2 regions of the Kluyvera fluvialis genome follow, and region 2 is predicted to be linked to the other one. Evidence: riboswitches for the same ligand, from Rfam matches in the RefSeq annotation. Region 2 holds a riboswitch; the other holds the start of a gene.

Region 1 (15,943 bases), 1.2 Mb from region 2:
AGCGATATTCCGGGCGGGTTTCAGCAATAATCTCGCTAATAATGGCGAAACTTTTGCGCTCAATCGCCTGGGGTTGCTGAATATAGTTCATGTTGTTCTCCTCAGGCCGCGCCAACCAACCAGAACCTGACTGCCATAAACAGCAGCAGGGCCAGCGTTGACGCCACCCACATCAGTCGAATCGTTCGGGAAATATCATCAATTGCGATGTCGCGCCGGGCGTCGCCGATCCACGGTTTATCAACGCGCTGGCCAAAATAGTCGTTCGGCCCGCCCAGACGGATGCCCAGCGCGCCTGCAACGGAAGCCTCTGACCAGGCGCAGTTAGGGCTGCTGTGGTTGTAGCGATCGCGCCAGCCAATGCGCAGCGCCCGGCGGCCATCAAGGCGGCAAAGCACGGCGGCGGCACTGATAAAAAGCCAGCTCAGGCGAGCAGGAATAAAGTTGGCGGCATCGTCCATACGGGCGCTGACCATACCAATAGCGCGGTATTTTTGATGCTTATAGCCCACCATAGAGTCGAGGGTATTCACCGCTTTGTAGGCCATCGCCAGCGGCGCGCCGCCAAGTAACAGGAAAAACAGCGGGGCGATAATGCCATCGACGGTGTTTTCTGCCACGGTTTCTACCACCGCGCGGTTGATTTGCGCAGGCTGAAGCTGCGAGGTGTCGCGCCCGACAATCCACGACAGCTTAATGCGGCTTTCGGCAAGGTCGCCCGCGCGCAGCGGTTTCTCAACCTCCTGTGCCGATTGCGCCAGGCAGCGACCGGCAAGCACAGTAAAAATCAACCAGGCGTTGACGCCCCAGCCCAGCCACGGGTGAATGCGGGCGGCAAGCGCTAAAACGCCCCAGGTAACGCCATAAGTTATCCCGACCACCACCAGCCACATTACGCCGCCGCCGATGCGCAGCGCGCGCTCGGTGCGGCAAAGGCGGCGTACCACGCGCTGCACGGCGTTAATCAAGTTGCCTATCCAGCGTACCGGATGCGGCCAGTTTGGCGGGTCGCCAATCAGCACATCCAGCATCCACGCCACACACCAAATGAGCAGCGTCATAGCGCGCTCCTGGCGGCAGCAAACCAGTGGTTGAGCATGGAGGGGCGCTGGGCGAAGTGAAGGTGTAAATAGCTGGCGAAGGTATTACCGCGCTGCCAGCCGCCTTGCCATTGCTGGAGTACCGCGCCATCGCGTGTTTTGCGACACGCCATCACCGCCGCATCCTGCGGAGTGAAATCCGAGTAGTGAAATTCATGCCCGCGCAATATTTCGCCGGGCGCGGCAAGTAGCGTTTGCCGCTCGGCCTGCGCTTCGCAATAGCCAAAACGGGTCAGACGTGTGCCCATTTTGCTCTGGCCTGGCAAAATATCCGCCATTTGATGCACCTGACCATCGGCGTCCTGCAACGTGCTGCCGAGATACATCAGCCCGCCGCATTCCGCGTAAATGGCTACGCCGCGCTGATGTGCCGCGCGTAGCTGCGCCAGCATCGTTTCATTTGCCGCCAGCGCCTGTGCATGTAGCTCTGGATAACCGCCGCCCAGCCACACCATTTGGCATGGCGGCAGCAGGTGGTCGTGTAATGGGCTAAAACGCACAATCTCCACGCCCGCCCGCGCCAGCAGCGCCAGGTTATCTGGATAGTAAAAGTTAAATGCTTCGTCGTCGGCGAGCGCCAGCGTAAGTCCCGCGCCGGATTGCGGCATCGGCGGCAAGTTGCCTTCAGGCATGTGCGCCAATTCGGTGAGCGCCAGCAGGCGTTCGATATCGAGTGTGCGTTCCAGCATGGCGGCAAAGTCCTGCCACGGCTGGCGGTTAAGCGCAGATTCGCGCGCCATTACCAGCCCCAGATGGCGCTCCGGTAACGCAACGCCCGCCGCACGCGGCACATAGCCCAATACCGGCAGCCCGCAATAGCGGGTAATCGCGCTTTTCAGCAGTTGGAAGTGGCTTTCGCTGTTGACGCGATTGACTATCACCCCCGCAATATTCAGGCTGGGGTCGAAGTGCTGGAACCCCATCACCGTCGCAGCAATCGAGGTAGACACCGCTTTGCCATCCACCAGCAAAATGACCGGGCAACCGAGCTGTTTTGCCATCGCGGCGGTGCTGCAATAGTTGGGATCAGTGCCGTAGCCGTCGTACAGGCCCATCACGCCTTCAATAACGGCGATATCGGCCTGCTGCATATGTTCGCTAAACAGGGCGTTAAGGGTCGAGGTGGGCAGCATAAAGCTGTCGAGATTGCGGGAAGCCACACCGCACAGGGCGGTATGCCAGCCAGTGTCGAGGTAATCGGGGCCGACTTTATAAGGCTGCACGCGCAGGCCGCTCTGCTGAAGCAGGGTGAGCAAGCCGAGCGTGACGGTGGTTTTGCCACAGCCGCTACCGGTTCCTGCAAGAATAAATGCGTGCTGTCTGGCTGCCATACCCTGCCCCTATTCATTGGGTATAGCTATACGTGTGCCCAGTCAGAAGACTGTGCGACGCAAAGCAACCCACTTCCCACCGAAGTTGTTGATAATCACCGACAGGCAGGTCTTCTGGCTTAGCGTCATCCTCGCCCGCCCTTCCCGATCTGGCGATCAGTGGTGTTTACGGGGTTGTCAGCATCACAGCAGCGGGGGCTGCGGAGGATTTATCCACCTTTGCGGATGCACCTCCTTCCCTGGCATATCACTATGCCGAACCTGTTGGCTCTGATTTTGTCTCTATGCCGACATCTTACGCCCGCATAAAATAAAAGCAGGTTACTCTAGCGCGGTGGTTAAAGTATTTCGTTGCGCTATGACAATACCGATATATTTATTCATCACAGTTGATATTTTGTTCGTTTAACTCACCACAAGGCATAAAAATAATGAGTGTGGCGCGCTGCCCTGCCTCTTGCGGGGAGCTGATTCAGGGCTGGATTCTGGGTAGTGAGAAGCTGATCTCTTGCCCCATTGAGTGGTACAGCACAGTGGAAGTTTGCAATGCTACACCGCTACCCAACGAGCGCCCACTGACGCGCGCGATGGTCAACGCCCTGCTGGCGCATTACGGTTATCCGCTGGCGCTAAGCCAGACGCTGCGCATTACGGTGCACTCGACGATTCCGCTGGCCAAAGGGATGGCGAGCAGCACCGCCGATATTGCGGCCACGGCGGTGGCGGCGGCTGCGCATTTAGGTCATTCACTGCGTGAGTCTGAATTAGCCGCGCTGTGCGTTTCGCTGGAGCCAACCGACAGCACGCTGTTCCGCTCGCTGACGCTGTTTGACCACCACCATGCGCAAACGCAAATTGCCTGTGCGCCGTCGCCCGCCTTTGACCTGCTGGTGCTGGAAAGCCCCGTGATATTGCGCACCGCCGATTATCATCGTCAGCCGAGAGAGGCCGCGCTACAGGCTAACGCGGCGCTATTACAACAGGCATGGGAAAAGGTGCAGTTAGCCTGTACCCGCCATAGCCCTACGTTGATGGGCGAGGCCGCCACGCTGAGCGCCATCGCCAGCCAGACGCTGCTGCCGAAGCCCGGTTTTGATACGCTGCTCGCGCTGGTAGAATCGTGTGATTTATACGGGTTAAACGTGGCGCACAGCGGCAGCGTCGTCGGGCTGATGCTCGACCGCCGCCGTCATGATGTGGAATATGTAAAGTGGGCGCTGGCGCAGCAAAGATTGACCGACCACTGGCCGAAACAACACTTGCTGAGCCACGTGGCCGGTGGGGTTCAGCTCAGCACCTGATGCAGCGCCGCCAGCAGTTGCTGGTTTTCCCTTTCGCTACGAATCGCCACGCGGAAGTAGCGGGCATCTAACCCTGGATAGTTGGCGCAGCTACGGATAAGAATATGTTTTTGCAGCAGCGCGTATTGCAGATCGATCCCCGGTTTTTCGCAGCGCAAAAACAGATAGTTCGCCTGCCCCGGATACACCGTCAGCCCGTCGATTTGACACAATGCCTGATAAAAACGCTGCCCTTCGTGCGCCAGCCACTGCCATGTCGCCTGTTGATAAGCGCTATCGTTGAGGATCACCTCGCCCGCCAGCGCGGCAAAGGCATTAATTGACCACGGCATTTGCCGCTGGCGCAGCCGCGCGAGCATCGGCTCGTCGCTGTTGAGCACATACCCCAGACGCAGGCCAGGAATTGCATAAAACTTGGTGAGTGAGCGCAGTACCCAGACATGCGGATTTTGCGCCAGCAGCGGGATAAACCCCTGCTCGCCAGCAATAAAATCGATAAAGGCTTCATCGAGGATCAGCGCAATCCCCAGCGTTCGGCAACGCTCGGCAATCGCCGCCAGCAATGCGTGTGACGGGAGCAGACCCGTCGGGTTATTCGGCGTACACAAAAACAGGCAATCAAGATTAGCGGTTAGCGCGGGAAGAATACGTTCGGTCAGTTGCCAGCCGTCTTCTTCACGCAAGGCGAAGGGGGTTATCTGGCAGTCGATTGTCTCCAGCGCCCGACGATACTCCGCAAACCCCGGCGCGACCACCATGGCATGACGCGGCTTCAAGCCGTGAACGAGGGTGAAAATCGACTCTGTTTCACCGTTGCCCGCCAGCACCCACGAGGCCGGAACGCCGTGATGCGCCGCCAGCGCCTGATGCAACTGTTGGTATTCGACATCAGGGTAACGCTCGGCGAGGGAAAGCCCGGCGATAATCGCCTGTTTCAGGCTTTCGGGCATCCCGAGCGGGTTAATATTGGCGCTGAAATCCAGCAATTGGTCAGCCGCAATGCCCAGCAATGCGGCGGCTTCACGGGTGTTGCCGCCGTGAACGCTCTTTAAACGCGACACCTTAAATTACCCGCGTCGCGCAAGCGTTGCGCCGTCAGCAAAATAGGCTTTAATCCCGGCAAGAATAGACTCGGCCACTTCCTGCTGGAAGGTGGCAGTCCTGAGCTTGCGCTCCTCCTCAACGTTACTGATGAATGCCGTTTCGACGAGGATCGACGGGATATCCGGTGCTTTCAGTACCGCAAAGCCCGCCTGTTCTACCTGATTTTTATGCAGTTTGTTCACCTGACCGAGCTTTTTCAAAACCGCTTTGCCGAATTTCAGGCTGTCGTTAATGGTCAGCGACTGCACCATATCAAACATGGTGTGGTCAACGTAGCGATCACCGCTTTTGCTCACCCCCCCCACTAAGTCGGCGGCGTTCTGGGTCTTCGCGAGGTATTTTGCCGCCGTACTGGTGGCCCCTTTGGTTGACAGCGCAAACACCGATGAGCCGCGCGGCTGGCGGCTGGTAAAGGCATCCGCATGGATAGAAACAAACAGGTCGGCGCGCTGCTTTTGCGCCTTCGCCACCCGCACCTGGAGCGGAATAAAGATATCTTCGTTACGCGTCATGTAGGCTTTCATATTGCCCTCTTTCTCAATCAGCGCACGTAAGCGGCGGGCAATTTGCAGCACCACGTCTTTCTCACGTGTTTTATGCAGCCCCACCGCACCGGAGTCTTCACCGCCGTGTCCGGGGTCGAGCATAATGACGATAGGCCGGTCACGCCCGGCTTTACCCGGCTGTGGGCCGCTCTGAGCTGGCGGAACCTGCTTTTCAAGATCGCCCTTGTTGTACTCCTCCAGCAGTGCCAGCAGCGGGTCTTGCTCCTCTTTGCTGCTTGCCGGATAGAGATCCATCACCAGACGTTCTTTAAAACCAGCAAACGGCGCCAGCGCGAAGAGCTGTGGTTTGACATCCTGTTTTAGCTCAAACACCATGCGCACCGTTTGCGGGTCAAACTGCCCCACACGCGCCGATTTGATAAATGGGTCATCCTGGCGAATCTGCGCGCCCATGCCTTTCAGCACCGAATTAAGATTCACACCTTCAATATCAACCACCAGGCGGTCTGGGTTGCTTAACGCAAACTGTCGATATTTGAGTACACGGTTGGACTCTACCGTAACGCGCGTGTAGCTAGACGCAGGCCAGATGCGCACGGCCACCACCTGACTAACGGCGGCTAGACCAACCTGACTCACACTTAGTAACCACATCGCGCCCGCCCCTTGTAACAGGCGACGACGACTCAAAGACCGACTTCCCGACATGCTCTATCCCAGGCAAAAAAATGACAGATTCCAAACAACACTCAAAGGACGACGAGTATACGCATAATACGATTGACCGAAAACTCTAACCAAAGGCGCAGAAACTGTCATCTATAAAAGGGTAAACATTCGTAGGATCAGCGAAATTGAGCGTTCTATTTTTCCTTATTCCAGGCAAATTCCGGCTTGCGTTCCGGCCAAAAACAGAATAAAAATACACTTATTACGAATAATAATTCATTGAGGGGTTGTGCTGTGGTGAAGGAACGTAAGACCGAATTGGTTGAGGGGTTTCGTCATTCTGTCCCCTATATTAACGCCCACCGGGGAAAGACGTTTGTCATCATGCTGGGCGGCGAAGCTATCGAGCATGATAACTTTTCTAGCATTGTCAATGATATAGGCCTTCTTCACAGCCTAGGCATTCGCCTGGTGCTGGTGTATGGCGCGCGCCCGCAAATCGACGCCAATCTGGCCGCACATCATCATGAGCCTTCGTATCATAAGCATATTCGCGTGACCGACACCAAAACCTTAGAACTGGTTAAGCAAGCAGCAGGGCTGTTACAGCTCGATATCACCGCTCGGCTGTCGATGAGCCTCAACAATACCCCGCTGCAAGGAGCGCACATTAACGTGGTGAGCGGTAACTTTATTATCGCCCAGCCGTTGGGCGTTGATGACGGTATCGACTACTGCCACAGCGGGCGTATTCGCCGTATTGATGAAGAAGCGATTCATCGTCAGCTCGACAGCGGTGCGATAGTGCTGATGGGGCCGGTTGCCGTTTCCGTTACCGGTGAGAGCTTCAACTTGACCTCAGAGGAGATTGCCACCCAGTTGGCTATTAAACTGAAGGCCGAGAAGATGATTGGTTTTTGCTCCTCACAAGGGGTTTACAACGACGCGGGTGAGATTATCTCTGAGCTGTTTCCTAACGAAGCGCAAGCGCGTATTGAAGAGTTGGAGCAGGAAGGCGATTACCTTTCCGGCACGGCTCGCTTCCTGCGCGGTGCGGTGAAGGCTTGCCGCAGCGGTGTTCGTCGCAGCCACCTGATAAGTTATCAGGAAGACGGCGCGCTGCTACAAGAGCTGTTCTCACGTGATGGTATCGGGACACAGATTGTGATGGAGAGCGCCGAACAAATTCGCCGCGCCACCATCAATGATATCGGCGGGATTTTGGATCTGATTGCCCCGTTAGAGCAGCAAGGGATTTTGGTGCGTCGTTCGCGTGAGCAACTGGAGATGGAGATCGACAAATTCACGATTATTCAGCGTGATAACACGACCATCGCCTGTGCGGCGCTGTACCCGTTCCCGGAAGAAAAAATTGGCGAGATGGCCTGCGTAGCGGTACACCCGGACTACCGTAGCTCGTCGCGCGGCGAAGTGCTGTTGCAACGCATTGCCACCCAGGCCAAGCAGATGGGGTTAAACCATTTGTTCGTGCTCACCACCCGCAGTATTCATTGGTTCCAGGAGCGCGGTTTTAAACCGGTGGACGTTGATCTGCTGCCAGAAAGCAAAAAGCAGCTCTACAACTACCAGCGCCGCTCCAAAGTGCTGATGACCGACCTGGCGTAAATAATATCCATGCAAATTGCCGGATGGCGGCGTAAACGCCTTATCCGGCCTACAAATTCGCACACCGTAGGCCTGATAAGCGCAGCGCCATCAGGCATTGTGCCACCCATTTCCGGATGGCGGCGTGAACGCCTTATCCGGCCTACAAGTTCGCACACCGTAGCGCCATCAGGCAAAGCGTTAAACACCTGGCTATTACGCCATTTCGGCAAAAATGGCGGCCAGGCCGCTGCGTCGTTCGGTTCGTGTGGCGATGGCTTGCGCTAACAGATGTTCATCGGCATACATCGACAAACGCGATTTCGCGCGGGTAATTGCCGTGTAGATCAATTCACGGCTCACCACCGGCACATTTTGCGTCGGCAACACCAGCGCGGCATGGGCAAACTCTGACCCCTGCGATTTATGCACGGTCATTGCCCATGCGGTGTCGTGCTCTGGTAAACGGCTTGGCAGAATCGGTTTCACCGTGCCGTCCGGCATCGGGAACCAAACGCGCAGGCTACCTTCACGCTCTAACGCCACGCCGATATCACCGTTAAACAGCCCCAACGCGCTGTCGTTGCGGGTGATCATCACCGGGCGACCGTCATACCAACGCGAGTGACGCGGTAGTGTAATCTGCCGGTGACGCGCCAGCAGCAGCTCAAACTGCTGATTCAGCCCGCTTACGCCCCACGGCCCTTCTCGCAGCGCGCACAGCAGTTGATATTCACCAAAGGCTTCCAGCACCACGGCGGGGTCAGCCTGTTCGCGCAGAAGCTGTAAATAATGACCATAGCCCGCGCGCGCATCGTCCAGCATGGCGGCGTAGTCGTCGGTCGAGCGCAGCGGCTTACAGTCGATATCGCTAAAACCACGGGCAAAAACGTCGCTCACGCCTTTTTTATCGCCCCGATTCACCGCCGCCGCCAGTTGTCCGATACCGGAGTCACTGCCAAAACGGTAGCTGGTGCGCAGCAGGCACAGGCTGTCGCGCAGCGCGCTGGCGGCATGGCCTTCACCGGCGGGAACCGTCGCCCCCGCCAGTTGGCTTAACTGTGCCGCGCGTTCTGCGGTGTAGCCTGCGTTAACCCAGCTACAGATATCCCCCAGCACCGCCCCCGCTTCTACCGAGGCTAGCTGATCGCGGTCGCCGAGGAAAATCACACGTCCATGCGGCGGCAACGCGTCAATCAGGCGCGCCATCATCGGCAAGTCAATCATCGAGGCTTCATCCACCACCAGCACATCAAGATGCAGCGGGTTCCCCGCGTGGTAACGCATCCGCTGGCTTGTCGGCTGCGCGCCCAGCAGGCGGTGTAACGTGCTGGCCTCAGTGGGCAGTTTCTCTTTTTGCGCGTCACTCAGGTTAAGTTTACGCAGCGCCGCGCCCAGCGATTCCGTCAAACGCGCCGCCGCTTTGCCGGTGGGTGCGGCAAGGCGGATACGGCATTTTTCGCTGCCGGACATCTGTATCAGCGCCGCCAATAGTTTTGCGACCGTGGTAGTTTTACCGGTTCCTGGCCCGCCGGAAATCACCGAAATTCGGCGGGTTAACGCCACCGCCGCCGCCACTTTTTGCCAGTCAACCGTGTCGGAAGACGGGAACAGCGACGCAAGCGTGGCGGTAAGCTGTGTTTCATCCACCGCAAACGGAGCCTGGGTATCGCTAAAGAAGCGCGCGACCGTCAGTTCATTGCGCCACATGCGGTTCAGATACAGCCGTTCTCGGCTTAAAATCAGCGGCGATGGGCGCTCACCGGTACTCACCGCCTGCGAGGCCAGTAGTAACGTGGCCCAATCGTCAGGCGCATCAACCTCATTAAACAACTGCTGCCACAGTTCGCGGGCGCGGCCTTTGGGCTGCATGTCTGGGCGAAGATGCGACAACGGCAGGCACACGTGCCCTTCTCCGGTATCGCGGCTGAGCATCGCTGCCGCCAGCATCACCGCCGGATGCTCATCCTTCGCCACCATCAGCGCAAACTGGACATCCAGCGGGCGTAGCAGCTTCAGCTCTACGGCTTCCAGCAAGCGTTGTTCCAGCGTCATGCGTCCATCTCCTGTACATTTCCGGCAAACAGCGCGTCCATTGCCGTTATCAGCGCGGGGTCTGGTCGGGTGGTGAAAATGCCCTGTTGCCCCGCATCACCGTCTACGCCGCGCAGGAACAGGTAAATCACACCGCCGAAGTGGCGCTGATAGTCATAATCCGCAATGCGGTGGCGCAAATAGCGGTGCAAGGCCAGGCTGTAAAGTTGATACTGCAAATCGTAGCGGTGCGCTTGCATGGCCTGCGCCATCGCCTGTTGGGTATAGGCTTCGCCGTTTTCACCCAGCCAGTTCGATTTGTAATCCAGCAGGTAGTAGCGCCCGTCGTGGCGGAAAACCAGGTCAATAAAGCCCTTTAGCATCCCGCGCACCTGGCGGAAATCTAGCGCCGGGCAGCCCGCCGATAGCGGGTCATAACGGCGGGTTAGCGCATCCAGCGCTTCGGCTTGCAGCGGGCTTTCGATAGGCAAATAAAACTCCATCTCAACCTGTTTTTGCCGCGCACTAAGCTGGTTCAGCGCAATGCCGATATCCGCCAGCGGCGCAGCCAGTACCTGTGAAATCCAGCGGGTCAGCACCGGTTCCCACTCTTCGCCAAAGCCGTTGCTTTGCAGTTTTTCCGCCATCCACTCCGGTGATATCGGCTGGGTAAAATCGAGATCTTCAAACAGGCTGTGCAGGAATGTCCCCGGCGATGCGCCGCGCGGGAAGTTGTGCGGGGTCAGCTCCAGCTCGACAGGGACATCGCCCGTGCCGGAGGCGTCAATATCCAGACGCGGCAGGAGATCCTGCGCCACACTGTGACCGCGCTGCTGCAAGCCTGAATAGCTGGTCACGCGCCAGTCATCAAGCACCCGACGCTGCACTTGTCGCGCCGTCAGTTCCGGCATTTCGGCCTGTGACGCCTGCCAGCGGTTATCATCCGGCGGCGTCGCTCGCGTCAGGGCGATGTGCTCATCGCACAGCACATGCAGGCAAGCCTCCAGACCAGCGGCATCCCGCACTTCGCCTTTTTGCAATAGCCGCCCTGGCGCGCTGTGATGCAGCTCGGTATCGGTGGGTTTGTCGCTACGCCGCGCGGTTAACGGCGCGATACCCAGGCTACAGTGCCAAACGGCGCGGGTTAAGGCGACGTACAGCAGACGTAAATCTTCCGCCAGGCGTTCGGCTTCGGCTAGCTCCAGGCTCTCGTCGCTTTCATTGAGATCCAGTACCGCTGCGAACGATTCGCGATCGTGGTAGAACGCCTGATTCTGCTTACGGAAACGGGCAATGAAAGGCAGCCAAACCAGCGGGTATTCCAGCCCTTTCGATTTATGAATGGTGACAATCTGTACCAGGTGTTTGTCGCTCTCCAGACGCATTTGCTGGCTGGAGGCGTTGGTGTCAGGTTCAGCAACCTGCTGGTTAAGCCAGCGCACAAGCGCATGTTCGCTTTCAAGCTGGGTCGCCGCTTCTTGCAGCAACTCGCTGAGGTGCAGAATATCGGTCAAGCGCCGCTCGCCGCCGTGGGTGGCGAGCAGATTCTCGGCAATCGATCGCGCGCTCATCAAAGCGCGGATCATCGGCATAACGCCACGGCGCTGCCAGATTTGCCGATAGTCGCTAAATTCCTCGACAAGCGCATCCCAGGCGTGTTCATCCTGATTCAAACGCTCGATATCCAGCGCGTTGAGACCAAACATCGCCGTCGCCAGCGCGCTACGAAGCGTGTTTTCCCGCTCCGGCGTGAGCACGGCCTGGAGCACCCACAGCAGATCTTGCGCTTCCGGCGTTTCAAACACGCTGTCGCGGTTAGAGAGATACACCGAGGGGATCGCCAGCGCGTTTAAGGCATCGCGAATCAGCGAGGCTTCCTGGCGGTTACGCACCAGCACGGTAATATCTGACGCCTGTACCGGCGTGGCTTCATCGCCGCGCCATAGCAGCGCCGTGCCGCGCTGGCCGCCTGCCAGCCAGTCACGAATCTGCGCCGCGCACTGTTGCGCCATAAAACTCTGATAGTCGCCCGCGCTAACGCCTTCACCCGGCATGAGCCACAGGTTCATCGCGGGTTGCTTTTCGCCGTCAACCTCGAAGCGCAGCGAGGCGTTTTTCGCCGCCGATTTCACCGGTAAAAACGGGATATCGCGGAACATAAACGGGTTATCCACCAGCCCAAACAAGCGGTTGACGCTTTCCACCATGCCCGGAGCGGAACGCCAGTTGGTGTCGAGCGTGTAGTGGGCCGCCACGTCGCTGCGCGCGCGCATGTAGGTAAAGATATCCGCGCCACGGAAGGCGTAGATAGCCTGCTTCGGGTCACCAATCAGCAGCAGCGCGGTGTCCGGCTGTTGCCGCCAGATACGGCGGAAAATACGGTACTGTTGCGGGTCGGTATCCTGGAATTCATCAATCATTGCCACCGGGAAACGCTGGCGGATAGCGGCAGCCAGCGCATCGCCGCTGTCGCCGTGCAGCGCCTCATCAAGGCGGCTTAACATGTCGTCAAAGCCCAACTCGCCGCGACGGCGTTTTTCCCGCGCGACGGCCTCGCGAATCTCGGTCATCGCCTGAGCAATCACCAGATCGTTAAGGGTCAGCGGCGATGCCAGCAGCCGCTCAATGGCGCTAAATAGCGGGTGCTCCGGCACGACGCCGCCCGCTTTGGTGCGTTCTACAAGAAACGATTGGCTGAATTTTTCCAGCGCGTCCGGCAGTTGGTAGTTTTTGCTCTCTTCCTGCGCCCAGGCGCTGATCTTGTCGATCCACTTTCCCTGGTTGCCTCGGTTAAACTTGCGGCGGTCAATACCAGAGCCTTCGAGTAAAGGCTCCAGTTCACCAACGTTCGCCAGCCACTGCTGTTTGATGTCGTTAATCTGCGCCAAAATTGCCTGATGGCGAGACTCCAGCGTTTCCGCGCTATTCAGCGGGACTTTCAACTGCGGCGCTTCACCTTGCAGGTAACGGTCAATCGATTTCAGCAGATCCTGCGGCCCCTTCCAGGACTCAACAATCACCTGCGCGATGCTGCGATTCAGCGGGTAGCAGTGGCGTCGCCAGAAGTCGGCACAGGCCTGATAGCGCAGTTGCGATTCATCTTCAATCAACTGTTGTTCGAACAACATGCCGGACTCAAACGCATTGAGGCTGAGCATACGCTGGCAGAAACCGTGAATGGTGAAAACCGCCGCGTCGTCCATCTGCCGTTCGGCAAGCAGCAGGACATCGGCGGCCTGTTGCAGGTCGTCGATTTCCGCCAGCAGGCTGGCATAAAGCGGATTATCGGTGGTGTTACGCAGGCAAGCGATGCGCAGTTCATGAATGTTGCTACGAATACGCCCGCGCAGTTCTTCAGTGGCGGCTTCGGTGAAGGTGACGACCAGCAGTTCTTCAACATTAACCGGGCGAGGATAGGCACGATCGCCGCCCAGCCCCAGCAAAAGCCGCAGATAAAGTGCGGCGATGGTGAAGGTTTTACCAGTGCCCGCAGAGGCTTCAATCAGGCGCTCACCGTAAAGGGGCAAACGCAGGGGATCAAGGGACTCAGCGGCTATATCGGTCATTCGTTCTCTCGTCGTATGCTCGTCATACTTCAAGCTGCATCGGTATTGGCAGCGCGAATTCCCCAGCCACTGGCTGTTGCTAGTGTCCGGGGTTGTCTCTTGCTGCCGTTGTGCAACTCAAACTAGTTAGCGTCAATGGGTAAACTTTGCTGCAACGCGCTAATGCTCTGCCACACTTTCCAGCCTTCCGGCTGCGCATAGTCGGTTTTGCCATTCTGGCTACCGGATACCTGCGACAACACCGTCATACCCTGTGGCGCAACCACCGTCTGGTGGAAGAAGTCGGCCAGCTTTTGCGGCGTTAACAGCTTAATCTGGGCCACTACTTTAGCACGTGAATCAAAGGCCATATTACCACGATCGAAATCTTTGCTGAGCTGAGAGGCTTCGTCGCTGAGGGTTTGCGGCGCTTGCAGCATGTCGGCAATCACCGCCTGCTGGATTTGTGCAAACTCTTCCGGCTTCATCGCCCGCAGTTTTTGCTCCGCCGTCGGGAAGAACGTTTTGAAGCGCTCCCACAAGAAAGCCGGTTGTTTTTCGTTGCTTTGCAGCAGGAACCCCATCCCCCACTGGCGACCAATATTCATCGAGAAAGCAAACACGGCATAGCCCAGTTGCTCTTCGGTGCGCAGTTGCGTGTAGAACCACGGCTGGACGATTTGCGCCAGCATAGCGCTGGCCGCAGAGCTTGAGAACTCATCGGCATTCGGCGGGACAAACACCGCCGCCAGCGCAGAGTCGGTGCTGTTACCCGCTTTCTCGAAAATAGCGTTCTGCTGTTTATTGACCACGACGTTTTTGTTACGACACCATTCGTTGCCGTTCGCTCCCAACTGTGACTGGGTATTACGCGCCAGCGCGATAGACTGCTCTGCGCTGAGGTTGCCAATCACCATAAATTCAGGGCGCGCCCCGGCTTTAAGCTGGTCACGATAGGCCAGAACGTCTTTGAGGGTTATCGACGCCAACAGCGCTTTGCGTTCATCGCGCTGGAAATACGGCACTTGTGACAGCATCTGCACCGGCATAATCGCCTGTTCGTAGGCTTTGCCTTTTTCGGCAGAGTCCATCATCTGCTTATACCAGGATTTCGCCTGCTCAAGTTGTTCTTCCGTTGGCGTATAGCTGAAATAGCCCTGCAATAACGCATCAAACAACTGCGGTAAACGCTGGGTGTAGCCATTCGCGTTCAGCATTAAGCCATTGTTAGCGCCGGTCGAGAAGCTGATTCCCCCCACTGCGGCCTGGTTGCTTAACTGGTCAAGCGCAAGCCCCGCAAGGTAGTCATTGAGGGCAAACATCACCTGGCTGCGAGCGCTGTCCATCGCCTTCGGATTGCGCAGAATCAACGTGATATCCGCTTTCGGTTCACTGGCGAAGTAGCGGCTAGGCATATACGCCAGGCGCAGCATCGGCTCGTCGATAATCAGGTCAGGATGCGTTTGCTGTTTTTCGGGCTTAATCAGCGTGAAATCATCGGGAATATAGGGGTTTAACTGCGGCAGAGTCAGCGAAATGCCGCTACCCACCTGCTGCCATTTGGCGAAGGTGTCAGCGCTAATTTTGTCAACCTGATACGGCGCATCAACAAAGTAAGCGACTTTGTTATGCGGCTCTTTCGGGCTGATGTACCAGATGCGCGCATTCTGCGGCGTCATCATCGCCAGACGCGCTTTTACTGCCTGCGCGTCATAGCGGTCGGCAATATTTACCGCATCCAGCGTGTGCGCCACTGGCACGCGAATCATGGTATCTGCCAGCCATTCGACGTAATCCATGTCGCGGTTAATAGACGGATAGCGGAAGTCGAGATTCAGCACATGCGCCAGTTCGTCAAAATAGCGCTGATCAATCCCTTTTTGACGCAGCAGATCAAGGTAGCTGAAAATCGCCGCGACCACTTCGTCGCGGTTAGCGAGGCCTTTATCGGTTAAGGTTGCCGAAATCGCCAGTACGCCGCTGTTGCCGTTGACTACAGGGTCAGAGTCGGCGCGAATACCTTCCACCAGCCCCTGTTTTTGCAGCCAGTCGGACAGCGTTCCCGGCGTGCGGTTGCCAATCAGATAAGTAATCAGTTCGTCGGTTTTACTGCGAAATTGCGCGGAGTTGTTATCAATACGGAACTCGACGCGCAGCACTTTGCGCGGCAGCGCAGGCACATAGTGGATAACAATCCCTTTTTGCGCATCAGTCACGATCGGGACGGTAATTTCCGGGCGTTTAATAGATTTGTTCGGCACACGCCCGTAGGTTTGCGCGGCAATTTTTGCCAGTTCTGGCAGAGGTTTATTGCTGTAAATCACCGCTTTCATCAGATTGGCGGAATAGAACTTGTCACGAAATGCCAGCAAGGCGTCATACACCGGGCTGCCCGGCTTGTCGCTCAGCGTATCCAGATTGCCGCCGGAAAAACGCGCCCCCGGATGCGCTGGGTTGATGGTTTCCGCACTGACCTGCGCCATACGCATCCCGTCGCGGCTGCGCGCCATCGTCAGCTCGGCGTTGACGGCATTGCGTTCACGGTCAACGTATTTTTTATCCAGCAATGGTGCCGCAATGGCGTCTGCCAGCCGATCAACCGCCCCCTGCAAAGCATCGTTTTCAACTTCCAGATAGAAAGCCGTGCGATACGGTGCGGTGCTGGCATTGTGGCTGCCGCCGTGCATTTTTAAGAATTCAGCAAGGTTATCGGGCTGTGGGTAATTCTTTGAGCCCATCAGGGTCATG
Region 2 (15,943 bases):
CCCATCTGGGCACATCCGATGGTGTGAGGCCCGAAGGTCCCCCACTTTGGTCTTGCGACGTTATGCGGTATTAGCTACCGTTTCCAGTAGTTATCCCCCTCCATCGGGCAGTTTCCCAGACATTACTCACCCGTCCGCCACTCGTCACCCGAGAGCAAGCTCTCTGTGCTACCGTTCGACTTGCATGTGTTAGGCCTGCCGCCAGCGTTCAATCTGAGCCATGATCAAACTCTTCAATTTAAGTTTGATGCTCGTGAATTAAACTTCGTAATGAATTACGTGTTCACTCAGAGACTTGGTATTCATTTTTCGTCCGAGGACGTTAAGAATCCGTATCATTGAGTGCCCACACAGATTGTCTGATAAATTGTTAAAGAGCAGTGCCGCTTCGCTTTTTCTCAGCGGCGCGGGATGTGCATAATACGCTTTCCCGCTTCAGAGTCAAGCGTTTATTTCCGCTTTTCTCCGTCGAGATTCTCAGGAGAACCTCGCTGACCCGGTGGCTTGTTTGCCGTTGTTCCGTGTCAGTGGAGGCGCATTATAGGGAGTTCTGAGACGTTGACAAGCCTTGTTTTAAAAAAACTTTTCAACCGTCTCTTTTTTGAACGAATCAGGCTGAAACAGGCAGTTTTTCGAGCGTTTCAAAGCCATAACGCTGTAAAACGGGTAAAAGTTGCTCAGTTTCTGGGGTTAACGCCATACAGTAAGCCACGTTAGCCTCACATGATTTCGCATCCGGCGCTTCATGTTCTAACAACCAGGCTGTTCTACGCGCGATCGCCGCGCCGGAATCCACTAACCGAGTTCCTTCTGGAAGCACCTGTAGAAGTTCTTCCTGTAATAGAGGGAAGTGGGTGCAGCCGAGCACGACGGTATCTGGCGGCTCCTGCATACGTAACCACGGGCGCAGAATGCGACGCAGCTCTTCCAGCGGTACAGGTTCGCCGTGCAGCTTCGCTTCAGCCAATACCACCAGCTCCGCCGATCCCAGCATTTCTATCTGGCACTCATTGGCAAAGCGTGCAATCAGCTCATGGGTATAAGGACGTTTCACCGTTCCTCGGGTTGCCAGTAATCCGATAATACGGTTAGCAGACAGCCGCGCCGCCGGCTTAATCGCAGGCACTACGCCCACCACCGGGAATTCGAATTTGTCACGCAGCGCTGGCAGCGACACGGTGCTCGCCGTATTACAGGCGATAACGGCCAGCGCGAGCGGATAGCGTTGCTGTACAGCAGTGACAATTTCAACGACGCGCTCCACGATAAACTCTTCGCTCTTTTCCCCGTATGGGAAAGCCACGTTATCGAAAGCGTAGATGTAATGAAGATTCGGCAGAAGGTGCCGAATCTCATCGTAGACCGACAGCCCACCTACCCCAGAATCAAAGACCAGGACGGTGGGACGTGGTTCAGAAGGTGTAGCTGCCAGACAAGGTGTATTCCCGTCCTGCAGTTTGGTAGCCATAAACTGTCTCGTAATCTTTATCGAACAGGTTGGCTATTTTACCACGAACTGTCAGGTGTGAGGTGATCGGATATGAAGCCGATACATCAACGGTGCTGTAACTCGGTAAAACCTGCTGCGTTGGATTGTACTGCGACGTGTTGTTATCGTAGCGCTTACCGTAGTATTGCCACGACACATCCATATCAACATTAAACATTGACCAATCGAGCTGATATTTCGCCTGACGTTTTGAACGGCGCGCCAGCACTTCACCGTTATCATCATTGCGTGGGTCGATATACTGCAACGTCACACGATGGCTGAAGATGCCAGTATCCACACTCCCTGTCCATTCCACACCTTTAATCGTGGCGGAGTTGATGTTGTCATACTCACCCGCCCAGGTTACCGGATCAGAATAGTAGGTAATAAGGTTGCTTATCTTGTAATGGTAAGCCGACAGACGCCAGTCCAGCGGGCCCGTTAATCCTTCAAGCCCAGCTTCCCACTGCTTTGACTCTTCCGGTTTCAGGTTCGGGTTAGAATTGATGCCGAAGCGGGTTGAGCCGAACTGCTGACCCAGAGACGGAGCCAGGAAGCCCGTGCCGTAGGAGAGCGTCGCGCGATAGTTTTCGACAAACGCCCAGCCTGCGGTTGTCTGCCAGGTGCCATGCCAGCCAAACTGCTCATCGTGGTCTTCACGGCCAGATGCTTCGAGCGTAACAGTACCGAACTGCTGCTGCCCAGTTAAATACAGCCCAGTGTTGTCACGTTTATAGCTATCCGACATCGTCGTACTGGATGACGTTAAACGCTGTTGCTGCCAGTCCACACCCGCGCTAATAGACCCCTGCCCAACCTGAACGTTGTTACCCCATTGCAGGTTACGCTGCGTCATATTATCCAGCGTAGTGCCATCGTTATAGCGGCCGTAGATACTGCTGTAGTTGTAGTCCTTTACCTTCTGGTAGCTTGCAATTAGCTGCGAAGAGTAAATTCCTGAATTAAATTGCAGCCCGGTATCCCAGGATTGGTTATAGAGTTGTTCTTCGTCAGCGCTATAGTTTTTAGACGTCGGCGGGCTGCCCAGATCATAATCAGAGTTGTTGGTATAGCTATGCCCACGGAAAAAGCCGGACAAGCTGTCATTAAATTTATGCTCCAGGCTACCCCAGAAGGTCTTATTGCGAAAACCGTCACGATCGCTGTCGTGATCCCAGCTTGAACCCGGCTGGACGTTAAAACCTTTAGTGCTTTCATAGGAGCCTGCAACGGTTGCTACCGTGTCGCCAAAACGCTGACGCAGCGTACCATCATAATGCTGGTAGCCTTTCGACCCCATTCCGGCATCAATTTTTGACTCGTCGTTGTCGGAGCGCGTAATAACGTTAATGACCCCGCCCATCGCACCAGAGCCATAAATTGCCGAGCGAGGCCCGCGGATATATTCCACGCGCTGCACTAAAGAAAGCGGAATTTGATTCAAGTCTGGCGTATTGGAAATGCCAGGACGGCTCATCGGGATACCGTCAACCAGTACCAGCACCTGGCGCGTTTCCGTGCCACGAATAAAGAGAGAAGAAGACTGCCCCATACCGCCATATTGCGCGATATCGACGCCAGGTAAACGACGCATAACGTCGTTCAGATTCTTCGCCTGCCAGCGATTGATCTCCTCGCGCGTAACCACATCCGTTGGCGCTAATACAGTATCAACCGGTTGTTGAAAACGGTTGGCGGTCACCACCAGCGTGTCTAAATTGCTATTTTGCGCCCAGCCGGAAAATGCTGTGACGGATAACGCCGTCATCAGCGAAGCTTTTTTAATCATTTTTCAAAGCATCCGAAACATAAAAAAGGATGCCGCAGGTTTTATCCGTAGTTCGCGACGATAAAACCTTAAGCGACGTAATCCGGCAGGTCTTCGGGCTTGGAGGCTGTTTAAAATCATGATGACTTCCCACGGCACGCCGCAGTGTCTGCACCAGGTGCGCTCATGATTTACCTTCCTTACCGCTGCGCGTCAGCCCCAGATTTACACTGGGTTCCCTTTTAACTCACAGGACCGGGGCACAAATGCTACATTTAGTTACATATAGATGTCCAGACTGCTATTTATCATTTTCGCTGACATCGACACTGGACATCCCCTGAGCAAGCCCTACAATCCTCGCGTACTTTTATTATTCAGGATGCATAATGACCCCCGAACACCTCCCAACCGAACAGTACGACGCTCAGCTCGCCGAGAAAGTCACTCGCCTGCAAACGATGATGACGCCGTTTAGCGCACCCGCGCCGGAGGTGTTTCGCTCACCGATCAGCCACTACCGGATGCGCGCAGAATTCCGCATCTGGCATGACGGCGATGACCTGTACCACATCATGTTCGACCAGCAGACCAAGAGCCGCATTCGCGTTGACACATTCCCGGCTGCCAGCGAACTTATCAACGCGCTGATGACCGCCATGCTCGACGGAGTGCGCGACAATCATAGCCTGCGCCATAAGCTGTTCCAGATTGACTACCTCACCACCTTGAGCAACCAGGCGGTGGTATCGCTGCTGTACCATAAAAAGCTGGATGACGCCTGGCGCGAGCAGGCCGAAGCCTTGCGTGACGCTCTGCGCGCGCAGGGTTTCAACGTGCACCTGATTGGCCGCGCAACCAAAACGAAAATCGCGCTGGACCAGGACTATATCGACGAGTGTCTGCCGGTTGCGGGTACAGAGATGATTTACCGCCAGGTTGAAAACAGCTTCACCCAGCCAAACGCGGCGATGAACATCCAGATGCTCGAATGGGCGCTCAACGTCACGCAGAACTCACGCGGCGACCTGCTGGAGCTGTACTGCGGTAACGGCAACTTCTCACTGGCGCTGGCGCGTAACTTCGAGCGCGTACTGGCGACCGAAATTGCCAAACCGTCGGTGGCAGCGGCGCAATACAACATTGCGGCTAACCACATCGACAACGTGCAGATAATCCGCATGGCGGCGGAAGAGTTTACTCAGGCAATGAACGGGGTGCGGGAATTTAACCGCTTGCAGGGAATTGATTTGAAAAGCTATCAGTGTAAGACAATTTTTGTCGATCCACCGCGTAGTGGGCTGGATAGCGAAACGGAGAAGATGGTGCAGGCGTATCCGAATATTCTGTACATCTCCTGCAACCCAGAGACGCTGTGTCAGAACCTCGAAACCCTCAGCCAGACGCATAACATCAGCCGACTGGCGCTGTTTGATCAGTTCCCATATACACACCATATGGAATGCGGCGTACTGCTCACCAGCAAATAATCCCCCGTAGGCCTGATAAGCGCAGTGCCATCAGGCATTGCGCCAATCCTTGCCGGATGGCGGCGTAAACGCCTTATCCGGCCTACAAATAACCCCCGTAGGTCTGATAAGCGAAGCGCCATCAGGCATTGCGCCAATCCTTGCCGGATGGCGGCGTAGACGCCTTATCCGGCCTACGGTGTGCGGAAGATTATTCGGTCACCTGGTGTTTACGATGACGCATTTTAAAGCCAATCCAGAACACCAGAATCACCGACAGCACCGCCGGGAAGAAGTTAGAACCGATATCCGGGTATTCCGCCCGCACCACGGTGCTATACAACAGCACACCTAAAATAAAGCAGGCGGCAGCCAACCCCGGTAAACCGACCGGCATCGTGCGGTTTTGATAACGTTGATGCAGACAGTACACCGTCAGCACCAGCGAAATAATCGGGAACACAGAGAATGGCACGACAGAGCTAAACAGTGCCGCAAACGTCCCGTTAATCGATAAGCCAGCTAACAGCGCCAGCAACAGCGTACCTCTATCTTGACCTAACTGTTTCATTGCTCGTCTACCACCTTATTCGGAATAATGTGACACTTTTCTTGTTCGCGGCGATACCAATAGTACGCGCCTTTGGAAATCATCCGCAGTTGTAACACCAGCCGTTCTTCTAAATGACGGCGTTGCTCAGGGCTGACGTCCAGCGCTTCGGCCCCCGCGCTAAACACAATAGTCACCATCGCTTCGGCCTGCGCTTCAGTAAACGCACGCGGCATATGGTTTTCGATTTCCAGATAGTCAGCAAGTTCCGCAATGAAGTGTTGAATTTCACGGGCAACCGCAGCACGAAATGCCGCAGACGTTCCTGAACGTTCCCGCAGTAACAGGCGGAAGGCGTTCGGGTTGTTGCCGATAAACTCCATAAAGGTTGAAACGGAGGTGCGGATAACGCTGCCGCCTTTAGCGATACGCTGGCGCGCCTGGCGCATCAACTGACGGAGCATCAAACCGCTCTCATCAACCATGGTCAGCCCAAGCTCATCCACATCACGGAAATGACGATAAAAGGAGGTTGGCGCAATTCCCGCCTCGCGTGCAACCTCACGTAGGCTCAGGCTGGCAAAGCTACGCTCGGCGCTTAGTTGACTAAATGCCGCTTCTACCAGCGAACGCCGGGTTTTCTCTTTTTGTTGCGCTCTAACACCCATCACGATGACTGAATCCTTCCACATGCCATGTTGGCACTATACCAGAGATTAAAACGAATCCGCTTACGTCGCTTTGTTAATGATTATTTACACGCTATTTATGCTATTTCGCTGGAAAAAAGCCCAACGATAATTGGGTTATTCTTTCGATGATGTTATGATTCTGTTGCTTTTATGTATAAGAACAGGTAAGCCTTACCATGCCACATTCCTACGATTATGATGCAATAGTAATTGGTTCCGGCCCCGGCGGCGAAGGCGCTGCTATGGGACTGGTGAAGCAAGGAGCCCGTATCGCCGTGATAGAGCGTTATCATAATGTCGGCGGCGGTTGTACCCACTGGGGCACTATCCCCTCCAAAGCCCTTCGCCATGCCGTCAGCCGTATTATCGAATTCAACCAGAACCCTCTCTACAGCGACCACAGCCGACTTCTCCGTTCCTCATTTGCCGACATCCTGAATCATGCTGATAGCGTTATCAATCAGCAAACCCGTATGCGTCAGGGCTTTTATGAGCGCAACCACTGCGAAATGTTGCAAGGCGACGCCCGATTCGTCGATGAGCACACCATCGCCCTGGAATGCCCGGACGGCTCGGTTGAAACGCTAACCGCCGATAAGTTCGTCATCGCCTGTGGTTCGCGCCCGTATCGCCCCGCAGACGTCGACTTTAGCCACCCGCGCATTTACGACAGCGACTCTATCCTCAGCCTGCACCACGAACCTCGCCACGTCATTATCTACGGCGCGGGGGTTATCGGCTGCGAATATGCGTCTATCTTCCGTGGAATGGACGTCAAAGTTGACTTGATCAACACCCGCGATCGCCTGCTGGCATTCCTCGACCAGGAAATGTCAGACTCACTGTCGTATCACTTCTGGAACAGCGGCGTAGTGATTCGCCACAACGAAGAGTACGAGAAAATTGAAGGCGTGGACGACGGTGTGATCATGCATCTGAAGTCCGGGAAAAAACTCAAAGCCGATTGCCTGCTGTTTGCCAACGGTCGTACCGGCAACACCGACTCCCTGGCGCTGGAAAACATAGGCTTACAGGCTGATGGCCGTGGTCAGTTGAAAGTCAACAGCATGTACCAAACCGCATTGCCGCACGTCTATGCCGTAGGCGATGTCATTGGCTATCCGAGCCTGGCCTCTGCCGCTTACGATCAGGGCCGCATCGCCGCACAAGCGTTAATGCGAGGCGAAGCCACCGCGCACCTGATTGAAGATATCCCAACGGGTATCTACACCATTCCAGAAATCAGTTCTGTCGGCAAAACTGAGCAACAGCTAACTTCAATGAAAGTGCCTTACGAAGTGGGCCGTGCGCAGTTTAAACATCTGGCGCGGGCGCAAATCGTCGGCATGAGCGTGGGCAGTCTGAAAATCTTGTTCCATCGTGAAACCAAAGAAATTCTAGGCATTCACTGCTTTGGGGAGCGCGCAGCCGAAATTATTCATATCGGCCAGGCCATCATGGAGCAGAAAGGCGGCGGTAATACCATTGAGTACTTCGTTAACACCACCTTTAACTACCCCACGATGGCAGAGGCCTATCGAGTTGCAGCGTTGAACGGCTTAAACCGCCTTTTTTAACGTCTTCTCGAAATGGCCATCCATCGTGCTGCGGATAGCCTCTGCGAGCTGCTCATAGCGGCTACGCAGGGGCGATCCTGGTCGATAGACCAGACCGACGGTGCGGCGAGGTTCCGGCTTAATGCACGGCAGATAGATAACGCCATCACGTTTGCGTTCCTGCGGCACAGACAGCGCAGGCAGTAGCGTAATACCGCTTCCCGCCGCCACCATATTGCGCAGCGTTTCCAGGCTGGTCGCGCGGAAATGGGTATCTTCATCCGCGCCCGCTTCAAAACAGAAACCCATCGCCTGGTCACGCAGACAGTGACCGTCTTCCAGCATCAGCAGTTTTTCACCCGCCAGATCGGACATCGGCACGCGATCGCGCTCTGCCCACGGATGATTTTCATAGATCGCCAGCATCATCGGCTCGTCATACAGCGGCACTTCGATAAATGCTTCGCTTTCCTTCACTAAAGCCAGAATGGCGCAGTCCAGCTTACCGCTATCAAGCTGAGCAAGCAGCTGATGGGTTTGCGCTTCATGCAGATACATTTCCAGTTTTGGGAAGGTTTGATGCAGCATCGGGATAATATGAGGCAGCAGATACGGGCCAACAGTCGGAATCAAGCCGATATGCAACGGGCCAGACATCGCCTCCCCTTGCTGGCTTGCCATCTCCTTAAGCACTTTGACCTCGCGTAGCACTGTACGCGCCTGGTCCACCAGCAACAGCCCGGCCTGGGTAAACAGAACCTTGCGGCTGGTGCGTTCCAGCAGCATGACGCCCAGTTCATCTTCCAGTTTGCGAATTTGTCCGCTGAGAGTCGGCTGACTGACATGGCACGAGTCTGCCGCCCGGCGGAAGTGTCGGTGTTCGGCAAGCGCCACCAGGTATTCAAGATCACGAATATTCATTATTCATCCTCCATCGCCATGATAGCCCATGGCGATAGATAGAATAGCAACGAATGATTATCCCTATCAAGTTTTCTGTTTAATAATACAGCACAGAAACAGGTGGCCTCGTTTAACCCTTGAAGTCGCCACACTGATTTCAGAGTTTCTCTCAAACTCGACTAAATAAAGCTAAAATGAACGTTTTGCGGGCCCCGTGGCCCGCTTTTTTTGTCTTTATTCCGCCGACACACTCACCCCAAACGCGCCTGCGCGTCGCTAATCGCTTGCGCAACTTGCTTCGGCGAGACGCCGCCTTTTGCCGCGCGTTTATCAAGGCATGATTGCAGCGACAGAATTGGGTACACATCCTCACCAATCACCGCACTGAATTTTTGCAGGTCAGCCAGCGCCAAATCTTCCAGCGGTTTGCCCTGGGCAATGGCTTCGACCACCGCTTCACCAACAATATGGTGCGCTTCACGGAACGGCACACCTTTGGCAACCAGATAATCCGCCAGCTCGGTCGCATTAGCATAGCCTTGCTGCGCAGCTTCCTGGCAACGTGGGCGTTTCACTTGAATGCCATCGAGCACCAGCGCCGCCATATGCAAGCAGTCAAGCCAAGTATCCAGCGCGTCAAAGACCCCTTCTTTGTCTTCCTGCATATCTTTGTTATACGCCAGCGGCAGGCCTTTCAGGGTCATCATCATGCCAGTCAGCGCCCCCTGCACACGGCCACATTTACCGCGAATCAGCTCCAGCGCATCGGGGTTTTTCTTCTGCGGCATCAGCGAGGAACCTGAAGTCACACGGTCAGAAAGCTCGACAAAACCGGCTTCACCGGTATTAAAGAAGATTAAGTCTTCGGCAAAGCGCGATAAATGCACCATCCCGATAGAAGCATCAGAAAGCAGTTCCAGCACGTGGTCACGGTCAGAAACGCTGTCCAGGCTGTTGCGTGTTGCTGAAGCAAAGCCCAACCAACCCGCCAGTTGTTCACGGTCGATTTCATAGGCGGTTCCCGCCAGCGCACCGCAGCCCAGCGGGCTGACATCAAGGCGCTTTAACGTATCCTGAAGGCGGCTTTCATCACGCGCCAGCATCTCAACGTATGCCAGACACCAGTGAGCAAAAGTGACCGGCTGCGCGCGTTGCAGGTGGGTATAACCCGGCATTACTGCATCCTGATTCGCCTTTGCGGTCGCGACCAGCGCGCTTTGCAACTGATGGTTTGCCGCCAGCAGTTCTGCCACGGTGTCTTTGCACCACAGCTTGAGGTCAGTGGCGACCTGGTCGTTACGGCTACGTCCGGTGTGCAGTTTCTTGCCCAGTTGGCCAACTTTATCGATAAGTTTGCCTTCAACCCAGCTATGAATGTCTTCAGCATCGCTGTCGAGAATTTGCTGCGGATTAGCGCGAACCTCTTCCAGCAACACGCTCAGCGCCTGTTCGAGCTGAATCTGTTCTTCTGCGGTCAGTACGCCAACGGTTACCAGCGCTTTAGACCAGGCGACCGAGCCAATGATATCCTGCTCCGCCAAGCGATAGTCAAAACGTAAAGAGTCGTTGAACTGTTTGAACCGCTGATCCGCTGCCTGAGTAAAACGCCCGCCCCAAAGTGCCATAACATGCTTCCTTAAATTCTTCGATTTCACTGCCGGATAGCGCTGCGCTTATCCGGCACATAAAAAGTTAAGCCAGAATACGTGTGCCAATCGGCGTGCCATTAAACAGCGCCGGTAACTGCTCGGCATGACGCCAGGAGGCGATATCGACCGGGCGTCCGAGTGCGCGCGCGGCATCCAGCGCAGCATTCACTTTCACAATCATGCCATCGGTAATAATGCCCTGGTCAATCAGTTGCTCGGCTTTCGCCGCCGTCATTTCAGCAATGCGCTGGCCTTTACCATCCAGAATACCGCTCACGTCAGAGAGCAGAATTAAATCCGCGCCCAGCGTTGCCGCCAGCGCCGTCGCCGCCTGGTCGGCGTTGACGTTCATCAGTTGCCCTTCAGCGGTCACACCAATCGAGCTAACAACAGGCAGGAAACCGCCTTCCAGCAGCAGATTAATCAGTTTCGGCGAACCTGGCTGCGCCAGCCCCACGTGTCCGAGATCTTCATCAAGCTGAGTAATGCTCACGCTGTCGCCATCACCGAGGTACAGGCCAACAGACGCAATATCATGTTTTTTCGCCCACGCCAGCAGGGTTTTGTTAGCCGTACCCGCCAGCGCGCCGGTAATAATGTCGATTTGGTCAGCAGGCGTGACCCGCAGGCCTTCTTTCTTTTTCACCGGCAGGTTGAGCTTCTTCATCAGCTCATCAACCACGCAACCGCCGCCGTGGACAATCACCAGCGGGCGTTGATGCGACTCGCGGTAATTTACCAGCGCGGTAAACAGGCGCTCCAACGCTTCTTCGCTATCGAGTAACACGCCGCCCAATTTGATAATTAATGGATTCATCGTCACCACACCTTAAATAAGAGACTGCGTCTCAGCGAAGCCGAAACGGATATTGGCGCACTGCACAGCCTGCGCGGCGGCGCCTTTCAATAAATTGTCTTCAGTTGCCACCACAATCAGGTGCTCGCCCTGAACAGCAAAACCGATATCGCAAAATGGCAACCCAACCACATTTTTCAGCGCCGGAACGCCTTTGTCGTATAAACGCACCAGCGGTTTATTGCCGTAGGCCTGTTGCAGCGTCTGCGACACTTGCTCATGGCTCACACCCGGTTTCAGGCGGCAGGTGATGGTTTCCAGAATACCGCGCGGGAAGTTGCCCAAATGCGGGGTAAAGATAACGTCTGCGCCCAGATGGCTGGCGATTTCCGGCTGATGGCGATGCGTGAACACACCGTAAGGTTGCAGGCTCACTTCGCAAAAACTATTGGAAATAGCCGCTTTACGCCCCGCGCCGCTCACGCCACTGGTGGCGTTGATCACCGGCCACTGGCTGAGATCCAAGAGATCGGCCTCAATCAGCGGTTTTAACGACAACTGCGCCGCCGTTGGGTAGCACCCCGGAACAGCAATCAGATTCGCCTCTTTCAGCACATCCGCGCTCCACTCGGCAAGGCCGTACACCGCCTGCGCCAGTAGATCAGGATGCTGATGAGTAAAACCGTAGTATTTTTCGTAGAACGCGCCGTCATTAACACGGAACGCCCCGGAAAGATCGAACACCACGCAGCCCGCCGCGAGGAATTGCGGGGCCAGATCGTGACTCACTTCATGGGCGGTGGCGAGAAACACCACATCAACGCCCGCACTGAATTCGCTGATATCGGACATCGGTTGCAGCGGCAAATCGACGATGCCTTTTAGCTGCGGATGTAAATCGGAGATAAGCTTACCCGCATCATTGCTTTGCGCTGAGACGGTCAAAGCGGTTATGTTCATATGAGGATGGCGATTTACATAGGTCACAAGCTCTGCGCCAGCGTAACCGCTCGCGCCCACAATCAGCGTATTCAACATCGGGGCTGCTCACCTTCTTATGTCTGTTTTCCTGGCTAAGCGTCGTGACATAACCCTACCATTTGTGGGTTTTATTACGCCTAACGATAATGTATTTTTATTCACAAATACTGCATGAATATTGATACTATCATGACCCGAGGTGTGTCAACAATGAAAAACAATTTACCCCCATTTATCGAGATTTATCGCGCATTGATCGCCACACCGTCCATCAGCGCAACCGAAGAAGCGCTCGATCAAAGTAATGCGTCTTTAATCACTCTGCTGTCTGACTGGTTCGCCTCTTTGGGCTTTAATGTTGAGGTTCAACCCGTCCCCGGAACCCGCAATAAATTCAACCTGCTGGCCAGCATCGGCCAGGGTGCGGGCGGCCTACTGTTAGCCGGGCATACTGACACCGTCCCCTTCGACGACGGACGTTGGACGCGCGACCCTTTCACCCTCACCGAACACGACAACAAGCTGTACGGCCTGGGCACTGCCGACATGAAAGGTTTCTTCGCCTTTATTCTTGATGCTCTGCGTGATGTCGATGTGACGCAGTTGAAAAAGCCGCTCTACATTCTGGCGACGGCAGACGAAGAAACCAGCATGGCTGGCGCACGCTATTTTGCCGAGTCCACCGAGCTACGACCGAACTGCGCCATCATCGGCGAGCCAACCTCGCTGCAACCGGTGCGCGCCCACAAAGGCCATATGTCCAACGCCATCCGCGTACTGGGCCAGTCGGGCCACTCCAGCGATCCGGCGCGCGGGGTGAACGCAATAGAAATCATGCACGATGCGATTGGCCGCGTAATGCAACTGCGCGACTCGCTTAAAGAGCGCTACCACTACGAGGCGTTTACCGTGCCGTATCCCACGCTCAATCTGGGTAGCCTTCACGGCGGCGATGCCTCAAACCGCATCTGCGCCTGCTGCGAACTGCATATGGATATTCGCCCGCTACCGGGCATGACGCTAAACGATCTCAACGGTCTGCTGAATGAAGCACTGGAGCCGGTTAGCGCCCAATGGCCTGGACGCCTGACGATAAGCGAACTGCATCCGCCGATTCCAGGCTACGAATGCCCGCCGGATCACCCCCTGGTGGAAGTGGTCGAGAAATTGCTTGGCGCGCAAACCGAAGTCGTCAACTACTGTACCGAAGCGCCGTTTATTCAAACGCTCTGCCCGACACTGGTGCTTGGCCCCGGTTCTATCAATCAGGCCCACCAGCCGGATGAATATCTGGAAACCCGCTTTATTAAACCTACCCGCGAGCTAATCACCCAGGTTGTACATCATTTCTGCTGGCATTAACGCCAGCGGCGTTGCGTTTATTGAGCCAATACCTGGACAAATAAACGCAGCGCCACCCCGCGATTAATCCTCTTAATTCCCGTGCGCTTGCTCACATTTTCATAAGCATTACTTATCTGGGTGGATGCGAATTAACTTTCGTAAATTGCTGGCATTTATTCGTTTGCTGAAGCGATTTCGCAGCAATTGACGTCAGGTGTTTTACGTGGCTTTATAAAAGAGGTGTCTTTTATCCCTGCCCTTTCGTTCCAAAGGACGGGATATAACAAAATAAAATGAGATGGGGTATCTGGGTTAATGAACGAACAATATTCCGCGTTGCGTAGTAATGTCAGTATGCTCGGTAAAGTGCTAGGCGATACCATCAAGGATGCGCTTGGTGAAAACATTCTTGACCGTGTAGAAACAATCCGCAAATTGTCCAAATCGTCCCGTGCTGGCAATGAGGCTAATCGTCAGGAACTGCTGAGCACCTTGCAGAACCTCTCCAACGATGAATTGCTGCCCGTTGCCCGCGCATTCAGCCAATTTCTGAACCTGGCCAACACCGCCGAGCAGTACCACAGCATCTCGCCAAAAGGCGAAGCGGCGAGCAACCCAGAAGTGATTGCCCGCACCCTGCGCAAGCTCAAAAACCAACCCAATCTCAATGAAGCCACCATTAAACAGGCTGTTGAATCCCTGTCGCTGGAGCTGGTGCTGACCGCGCACCCGACCGAGATCACCCGTCGTACGCTTATCCACAAAATGGGTGAAATCAACAACTGCCTGAAACAGCTCGATAACTCTGATATTGCCGACTACGAACGCAACCAGGTGATGCGCCGTTTGCGCCAGTTGATTGCGCAGTCCTGGCATACCGATGAAATTCGTAAGCACCGCCCAAGCCCGGTTGATGAAGCCAAATGGGGCTTTGCGGTGGTAGAAAATAGCCTGTGGGAAGGCGTGCCGAACTATCTGCGCGAACTGAACGAACAGCTAGAAGAAAACCTCGGCTACAAACTGCCGGTAGATTTCGTCCCCGTGCGCTTCACCTCCTGGATGGGCGGCGACCGCGACGGCAACCCCAATGTCACCGCCGAAATCACCCGCCACGTGCTGCTATTAAGCCGCTGGAAAGCCACCGACCTGTTCCTGAAAGATATTCAGGTTCTGATCTCTGAACTGTCGATGGTTGAGTGCACCGACGAGTTGCGTGAGTACGTGGGCGAAGCGGGCGCGGCCGAACCGTACCGTTTCTTGCTGAAAAATCTGCGTAGCCAACTGGTCTCCACTCAGGCCTGGCTGGAAGCGCGCCTGAAAGGCCAGCGTCTGCCGAAACCGGCAGGCCTGATTAGCCAGAACGAACAACTTTGGGAACCGCTGTACGCCTGCTATAAATCGCTACAGGCCTGCGGCATGAGCATTATCGCCAACGGTGAGCTGCTCGACACCCTGCGCCGCGTGAAATGTTTCGGCGTACCGCTGGTGCGTATCGACGTACGCCAGGAAAGCACTCGCCACACCGAAGCGCTGGGCGAACTGACCCGTTATCTGGGTATCGGCGACTACGAAAGCTGGTCGGAAGCCGACAAACAAGCGTTTCTGATTCGCGAACTGAACTCTAAACGCCCACTGTTGCCACGTAGCTGGGAGCCAAGCAACGAAACTCGCGAAGTGCTCAACACCTGCAAAGCGATTGTTGATGCGCCGCAAGGCTCGGTGGCTGCCTATGTTATCTCAATGGCAAAAACGCCGTCCGACGTGCTGGCGGTTCACCTGCTGCTGAAAGAAGCCGGTATCACCTTCGCGCTGCCAGTCGCACCGCTGTTCGAAACGCTGGACGACCTGAACAATGCCAACGATGTCATGACGCAGTTGCTGAGCATCGACTGGTATCGCGGCTTTATTCAGGGCAAACAGATGGTCATGATTGGCTATTCCGACTCCGCAAAAGATGCGGGCGTGATGGCTGCCTCCTGGGCGCAATACCAGGCGCAAGATGCCTTGATCAAAACCTGCGAAAAAGCTGGCATTGAGCTGACGCTATTCCACGGTCGCGGTGGTTCCATCGGTCGCGGCGGCGCACCAGCCCACGCTGCACTGCTCTCGCAACCGCCGGGAAGCCTGAAAGGCGGCCTGCGTGTCACCGAGCAAGGCGAGATGATCCGCTTCAAATACGGCCTGCCGGAAGTCACCGTCAGCAGCCTGTCGCTGTACACCAGCGCAATTCTGGAAGCAAACCTGCTGCCGCCGCCAGAACCGAAAGATGAATGGCGTCGCATCATGGACGAGCTGTCGGATATCTCCTGCGAGATGTACCGTGGCTACGTGCGCGAAAACAAAGATTTCGTGCCTTACTTCCGTTCCGCCACGCCAGAGCAAGAGCTGGGCAAACTGCCGCTTGGCTCACGTCCGGCAAAACGTCGCCCAACCGGCGGCGTCGAATCGCTGCGCGCGATTCCGTGGATCTTCGCCTGGACACAGAACCGCCTGATGCTGCCAGCCTGGCTGGGTGCGGGCGCGGCGCTGCAAAAAGTGGTCGAAGATGGCAAGCAGAGCAAGCTGGAAGCCATGTGCCGTGACTGGCCGTTCTTCTCTACCCGCTTAGGTATGCTGGAGATGGTTTACTCGAAAGCTGACCTGTGGCTGGCGGAGTACTACGATCAGCGCCTGGTAAAACCAGAGCTGTGGGCGCTGGGTGCGGAGCTGCGCGAGTTGCTGGAAGCGGACATTAAAGTGGTGC

The links. A riboswitch is a leader RNA that binds a small molecule or an ion and turns the genes downstream of it on or off. The one in region 2 is predicted to bind cobalamin.
Region 1: linked by a shared signal. The riboswitch ahead of AC6I4B_RS04795 (cobyrinic acid a,c-diamide synthase CobB) and the one ahead of btuB (TonB-dependent vitamin B12 receptor BtuB) in region 2 are both predicted to bind cobalamin.

The regions. Positions count from the first base shown of each region.
Region 1 covers NZ_AP046142.1:985,045-1,000,987, reverse strand. The annotation lists gene AC6I4B_RS04805 (cobalt-precorrin-8 methylmutase) at 1-91, opposite strand, end outside; gene cbiB (adenosylcobinamide-phosphate synthase CbiB) at 102-1,061, opposite strand; gene AC6I4B_RS04795 (cobyrinic acid a,c-diamide synthase CobB) at 1,058-2,431, opposite strand; cobalamin riboswitch at 2,519-2,711, opposite strand; gene AC6I4B_RS04790 (L-threonine kinase) at 2,863-3,732, shown strand; gene cobD (threonine-phosphate decarboxylase CobD) at 3,717-4,793, opposite strand; gene amiC (N-acetylmuramoyl-L-alanine amidase AmiC) at 4,800-6,050, opposite strand; gene argA (amino-acid N-acetyltransferase) at 6,306-7,637, shown strand; gene recD (exodeoxyribonuclease V subunit alpha) at 7,833-9,671, opposite strand; gene recB (exodeoxyribonuclease V subunit beta) at 9,668-13,216, opposite strand; gene ptrA (pitrilysin) at 13,339-15,943, opposite strand, start outside.
Region 2 covers NZ_AP046142.1:4,775,745-4,791,687, forward strand. The annotation lists rRNA gene AC6I4B_RS22555 (16S ribosomal RNA) at 1-240, opposite strand, end outside; gene murI (glutamate racemase) at 611-1,468, opposite strand; gene btuB (TonB-dependent vitamin B12 receptor BtuB) at 1,413-3,281, opposite strand; cobalamin riboswitch at 3,349-3,535, opposite strand; gene trmA (tRNA (uridine(54)-C5)-methyltransferase TrmA) at 3,650-4,750, shown strand; partial or broken gene AC6I4B_RS22575 (hypothetical protein) at 4,781-4,912, opposite strand; gene AC6I4B_RS22580 (YijD family membrane protein) at 4,941-5,300, opposite strand; partial or broken gene fabR (HTH-type transcriptional repressor FabR) at 5,316-5,950, opposite strand; gene sthA (Si-specific NAD(P)(+) transhydrogenase) at 6,148-7,548, shown strand; gene oxyR (DNA-binding transcriptional regulator OxyR) at 7,531-8,448, opposite strand; gene argH (argininosuccinate lyase) at 8,682-10,055, opposite strand; gene argB (acetylglutamate kinase) at 10,123-10,896, opposite strand; gene argC (N-acetyl-gamma-glutamyl-phosphate reductase) at 10,909-11,913, opposite strand; gene argE (acetylornithine deacetylase) at 12,067-13,218, shown strand; gene ppc (phosphoenolpyruvate carboxylase) at 13,516-15,943, shown strand, end outside.